Anatilimnocola floriformis: one gene and its partner. The protein of the gene in region 1 binds, or shares a complex with, the protein of each later gene. Links are inferred from orthologs where the notes say so. Each region holds a gene or a part of one and is shown on either strand. Other genes may lie near its edges.

Region 1 (3,046 bases):
ATGGAGCAAGGAAGAAAAAGCCGGTGGCAAATGGTCTGAGCCTTGGTTCACCGTTCCAGATCCGACATGCATGGCCAGTTTAATCCGGCATCCGGATGGCGAGTTATTTTTCACGAATCCGAATAGCCCGACGAAGCGCATCGCGCTAACGATTCGCCACAGCACCGACGAGGGAAAAACCTGGAGCGACGGCCGATTGCTCGATCCGCGCGGCTGCATGTACTCGTGCCTGACGATCCTGCGCGACGGTCGCCTCGGCGTGCTGTACGAAGTGGAAAATACGCTGACCTTTGCCCGTTTTGAACGAACCTGGGCGCTGGGCAAATAGTGCTCTCTGCGGCTAGAATCGGACGCCATGTTCATTAGCTTTGACGGAGTCGACGGCGCGGGAAAATCGACACAGGTACGCCTGCTGCGCGAATGGCTGGCCGCGCGTGGCAAGCAAGTGGTCACCTGCCGCGATCCAGGCAGCACCAGCCTCGGTGAAAAACTGCGAGACGTGTTGCTCTCGCATCACGATGTTCCCATTCACCGCCGCAGCGAAATGCTGCTCTACATGGCCGCTCGTTCGCAGCTAGTCGAAGAAGTCATCCGCCCTGCGCTCGAACGCGGCGAGTGCGTGATTTCCGATCGCTATTTGCTGGCCAATGTCGTCTATCAAGCGCACGCCGGCGGGCAGGACTGCGAGCAAGTCTGGCAAACGGGTCGCGTTGCCACGGGCGGCTTGATGCCCGATCTAACGATCGTTCTCGACATGCCCGCCGCTGCAGCGAAGGAACGCCAAGGTCGGCCGCCCGATCGGATGGAAGCGCAGGGCCTCGAATACATGGAGCGAGTCCGGCAGGGCTTCTTGAAAGAAGCTGCGGCTGCGCGAATTCCGATTGTGGTTGTTTCCGCCGCACAATCGCCAGAGGAAGTGCATGCTCAAGTGCTGCGCCACATCGAACCACTGCTCGCTCGCGGAGCCGCACGATGACCTGGCAAGGGATTCGTGGCCATGACGCCGTCGTCGAGCGGTTTCGCACCGCACTCGGATTGCATCGCCTGGCGAGCACCTTTCTGTTTGTCGGTCCGCCGGGTACCGGCAAGCGAACGTTCGCTTTGAAGCTCGCGCAAGCCTTGCTCTGCGAGCGAGTCAGTGAAGAACAGCTGGCCCCCTGTGGTGAATGCCCGGCCTGCAAGCAGTGTCTCGCGGGGACGCATCCCGATATCGATTACGTCGCCAAGCCCGAAGACAAGTCGAGCATCCCGATCGAGCTCCTGATCGGCTCCGACGAGAAGCGGATGCGCGAAGGGCTGTGCTTTCGCATCTCGCTCAAACCGTTCTCGGGTAAGCGAAAAATCGCGATCATCGACGATGCCGACTATCTGTTCAACGAAGCGGCCAACTGCCTGCTGAAGACGCTCGAAGAGCCGCCGCCGCGGTCGGTGCTCATTCTGCTGGGTACCAGCGAACAACGACAATTGCCGACGATTCGCTCCCGCTGCCAAGTCGTGCGGTTTCAGCCGCTCGATACCAATGATGTGGCAGAGATCCTCGTCGAACAACAGCTCACTGCCGACCGCAACGCGGCCCACCAAGCAGCTGCCCTTGCTGAGGGAAGTGTCTCGGCGGCGGTTCGCTTGCTGGAAAGCGAACTGAGTGAGTTCCGTGCGGAGTTGCTGCAATCGCTGGCTCAGTCGCCGCTGCAACCTGCAGTTCTCATGAAACTGGTGCAAACCTACGTCGATGCGGCCGGCAAGGAATCGGCGGCCAAGAAGCTGCGGCTGCGCGATGCGTTTGGTTTCAGCAGTTCGTATTTTCGGCAGCTCATGCTCATCGGCAGCGGCCTCGCGCAACCGACGGCCGCTTCGCGGGCCTGGCTCGATCCAGCCGAGATGGGGAGCCGCGGCGTGGAGCTTTGCCTGGAGGCAACATCGGCCGCTGATTCGAATGCGGCTGTTCTGAATGTGCTGGAGTGGTGGGCCGACGAACTGGCCACGCTGCAGCGGACCGGCACGGCGACGCTACTCTCCCATTAGCGTGAGGACCAGGGACCGCGGCCCGCCGACGTCGCGATGCTCGCACAGATAGATTCCCTGCCACGTGCCAAGCAGCAGCCGACCATCCTTCACCGGAATGCTCACGCTGCTGCCGAGGAGCGCGGCCTTCACATGGGCTGGCATGTCGTCGGGCCCTTCCATGGTGTGCACATAGGGGAAGTCTTCGGGGGCAATCGTGGAAAAGACCCGTTCCAGGTCATGCCGTACATCCCGATCGGCGTTCTCGTTGATCGTGAGCGACGCCGACGTGTGCTGGATGAAGACGTGCAGCAAGCCGGCTTTCACGTTGCGGACCTCAGGAATTGCCGCAAGTACTTTGTCCGTAACGAGATGGAATCCACGGCGAACGGCCGGCAAAGTAATATTCTTCTGTGTCCAAGGCATCGTTTTTACCATCCTCCCAAGTGTCCAGTTCGCTTATGGCGATCCGGGCAAGTTTGGCAGATTCGCGAACCTGCACCACACCACCTCGGTCCCTGTATGAAGGATTTGCAAAAATGCCGTCAAGGGGTGGTGTGGTCCCCAAATCCGTTATGTTGGCATTAGCGGACATTAGATTCCCCTAAGACGCCTTATTGACCATTTCGTAATGTTGCCCTGCAAACGGAACAATGCGCGTTTACGCCACGCATTAGTGATTGCCGGATATGGACTTATGGAAATTGTTAAGCCAGATAAACCCTGCGAGTGATACCGCTCAAGACAATCTGTCGTGAGGGCTAGTGGCGGAAAACTCTTCGTAAAAACCGCAAAAATCTTGACGCAGCCCCTGTCGCTCCTGATAATGCGTCCGTCAGCAAAGGAATTGCTTTCAGACGATCGGCCACCAGCGGCCGGTCACCTTCGGCCACGGATGGTTGACTAGCTCAAGCAACCGCCTATTTCTCAGCCAGTCGATTTCACACGAGTCCTGGCTGCTGTGTTACTGCCCGAATATCTGAAGGAGAAAGCCATGGACAAAGTTCGCAACGTTTTCGAAGCCATTCTCAAGTACGGCCACGAC
Region 2 (3,032 bases), on another replicon or contig:
CCGGTTGTGATTCCCCGCGCCAGGCGAGTCATACTTACCGGGAACTCTGCGAGCAAGTTCGAAATGTGGAGCGCCGTGCCGTCGCCTTCGACAGTAGGGTTCGTCGCCATCACGATTTCGCTGAACGTTCCTTGCCGCACCCGTTGCACGAGTTGCGGCAGGGTCAATTGATCGGGGCCGATGCCGTCGAGCGGCGCGATACGGCCAAGCAGCACGTGATACAAGCCGCGAAAGACGCCGGCTTGCTCGAGGGCCATCAGGTCGCGTGGCTGCTCGACGACGCATAGCTGCGTGCGGTCGCGACGCGAGTCCGCACAAATGCTGCACTCTTCGCTCTCGGCCAGGTTGAAGCAAGTCGCGCAGTAGCGGACGTTTTCGCGAACCGCGCGAATGGCGTCGGCCAGGGCGAAGGCTTCGCTCTTGGGAACCCGCAGCACGTGATACGCGAGCCGCTCGGCGCTTTTGCGACCGATGCCGGGGAGTTTGGCAAACTCCTCGATGACTTTGCTCACGGAATCAGTGACTTGGGCCATGCGAGAAGTAAGAGATGGGTGGTTTATGGATCAGGGTTGGGAATGTCGGACGCTGAGGACTCCGGTTCCTCGGCGGCGGGCGGCGCGTCGATGACGTCGACAATCTCGGCATCAAAAACGGCGATCGCCTGCTGGACGAGCAAGTTGCGTTCCAATTCCTTAATTCGTTGCCTGCGGCGCGCTGCCGTGGGCTGTGGTTTCGCCGTCGTAGCCGCCGCTTGGGGCTCATCTGGCAATAAATCGAATTCCACACGAATTTGGCGACCGGCGACTTCAGCCAGCGTTTGTTCCAGCTTCTGCCGCCGCTCGGGACGCTCTAGCTGATCCTTGAAATGACTATACGCTTTTCTAAACGACGCAACTAGTCTGTTTGGCCCGGAAATTGCTATTGCGACGACTTTGCGGGCGTAATCCGCCGTCATATCTTGAATGGCTTCAACGGCTTGCGACCAGATCTGCTGGGCTACCGCATTTGTCCAAGGAATGTCGCTGGGGGCTTCGACTGGGGGCGAAATGTCCCGTTCAGTTACGTCGGCCGTTTTTTTTTGATCGGCGGCGCTTGGAGGCGGATTCGGCAGTGGCTGAGCTCGGGGTTGGCTGACCGGCGGTCCCACTGACTGCGAAACGTGCGCGACTGGCGCGCTGCTTGCACTGGGCACTGGCTGCGCGAAAGCCGGAGGCGGCGGCGAATATGCCGGTCGCGACGGAACTGCGGGGACCGCAAGAGGAGCGCCACTTTGCAATTGGGCGATGAGCGCCGGCAGCGATTGCAACTGCTCGAGCCGGGCGATCCGCACGAGGGCCATTTCGACAAGCGTGCGCGTTTGTGTGCTTTGCTTCATCCGGACGAGAGACTGATCTAGGATCTGCGCTGCAGCCAATAGAGTATCGAGTCCGAGCGCTTCGCCGAGGCGAGCCATCTCGGCGGCATCGCTGGCTTCGGTTGTCAAAAACAAATCGGGCGAACAACCGAGATGCGCCGCCATCGCGTCGCGCAAGTAACCAAGCAACTGCTCGGCCAATTGTCCCGCATCGACTCCTTCGCGAATCGCCGTGTCGAGCAACGTCAGCGCTGTTGCCGCGTCGCGATTGGCCAGCGCGCCGGCGATCGCCGCGAGGCGTCCGGCTTGGGCCGTGCCAAGCAACCGATGCACGTCGGCTGCGGTAAGTGCTTTGCCGCTGAACGAAAGGAGCTGTTCGAGCAGCGACTGGCTGTCGCGCATCGAACCGTTGGCGCGTCGCGCCAAGATCTGCAGGGCCTGCGGCTCTGCCGACACGCCTTCCTGCGTGCAGATGTGGGCAAGTCGCTCGACGATGGCCTGCGATTGCAACGGCGCGAAGTCGAAGCGCTGGCAGCGCGACAGTACCGTGATCGGGATCTTGTCGGCTTCGGTGGTGCAGAAGATGAACTTCACATGCTCGGGCGGTTCCTCGAGCGTTTTCAGCAGCGCGTTGAACGCCTGCATCGTGAGCATGTGAACTTCGTCGATGATGTAGATCTTGTACCGCGCCCGGCTCGGCCGAACGTTGACGTTCGATCGCAACTGGCGGATTTCATCGATGCCGCGATTACTCGCGCCGTCGATTTCAATCACATCCACATCGCTTCCCGCCGCGATTCCCTGGCAAATGTCGCACTCGCCACAGGGCTCTGTCGTCGGACCTTTGACGCAATCGAGGGCCTTGGCGAAAATCCGCGCGGTGCTGGTTTTGCCGACTCCGCGAGCGCCGGTGAACAGATAAGCATGGCCAACGCGGTTCGTATGAATCGCCGTTCCCAGCGCCTGCGAGACCTGTGGCTGGCCGACGAGTTGCTGAAAGTCCTGCGGGCGATAGCGACGAGCAACGACGACGTAATTGCCAGCATCGGCGGCGCTAGAGTCGCCTGCCGGATCGTCAGGAAGCAGAGCCATACGCGCCTCGGGCGAGAGAGAAAGAGATCAAGGGGTTAGAGATGAAGCAGAGCCCGGCAGACTGAACGCCGCATTTCCCTAGTCCCTAACCTCTAGCCCCTTCATCCCTTCCAAGCCGCTGCCAGAAAGAGGCCCCCGCACAAGAGTACGTCGCTTATGGCTGCTCCAATTACGGCCTGACCAGGTTCACGCTTCCCCCTCGCGAGGGCCCCTTTCGGGCAGAGGCCCCTCCTTGCTGGTGTTTTCCAACCGTCGTTGGAATGGCCAGCAAGGGAAGCACTCATTTGTAGGCGAACTGGCCCCTTTCAGCAATCGGGCATCGCAGTCGGCGAACCGCTCCGCGGTCGATGAATCGCAACTAGGACAACCGCCGCACCATCGATCGCCGCGGGGTCGACGCTGCGCTCGCGTCGCTATGATCCTGCTGCCAGGCAGACAGAATTTGCAGCAGCGCTTGTTCGTGCAGACTTAACGGCGTGCTGGAGTCACTGGCAGCAGGATCGTGCGCGTGCAACACAACCTTGCTGCTCTCACCGCCGAAGATTTGATCGAGGGCATCGATATTGGCTGCGATGACAACTGCCGG

Evidence for each region.
Region 2: the proteins of M9Q49_RS09510 (region 1) and dnaX are in contact, whole or in part, in a cryo-EM structure (PDB 8GIZ), measured with the Escherichia coli proteins. The link is inferred for Anatilimnocola floriformis from one-to-one orthologs.

The regions. Positions count from the first base shown.
Region 1 is NZ_JAMLFW010000001.1:2,452,361-2,455,406, reverse strand. Bases 24-2,997 are described here. They hold M9Q49_RS09510 (DNA polymerase III subunit), read left to right. Parts: upstream 24-972; coding sequence 973-2,022; downstream 2,023-2,997. Other genes in these bases: M9Q49_RS09500 (hypothetical protein), read left to right, coding at 2,996-2,997; M9Q49_RS09505 (secondary thiamine-phosphate synthase enzyme YjbQ), read right to left, coding at 2,008-2,427; tmk (dTMP kinase), read left to right, coding at 356-976; M9Q49_RS09520 (sialidase family protein), read left to right, coding at 24-328. In the rest of the region: more of M9Q49_RS09520, read left to right, coding at 1-23; more of M9Q49_RS09500, read left to right, coding at 2,998-3,046. UniProt on the Escherichia coli protein: Part of the beta sliding clamp loading complex, which hydrolyzes ATP to load the beta clamp onto primed DNA to form the DNA replication pre-initiation complex.
Region 2 is NZ_JAMLFW010000002.1:687,720-690,751, forward strand. The notes cover bases 2-2,961. They hold dnaX (DNA polymerase III subunit gamma/tau), read right to left. Parts: upstream 2,447-2,961; coding sequence 557-2,446; downstream 2-556. Other genes in these bases: recR (recombination mediator RecR), read right to left, coding at 2-533; M9Q49_RS27460 (cohesin domain-containing protein), read right to left, coding at 2,805-2,961. Outside these bases: more of recR, read right to left, coding at 1-1; more of M9Q49_RS27460, read right to left, coding at 2,962-3,032. UniProt on the Escherichia coli protein: Part of the beta sliding clamp loading complex, which hydrolyzes ATP to load the beta clamp onto primed DNA to form the DNA replication pre-initiation complex.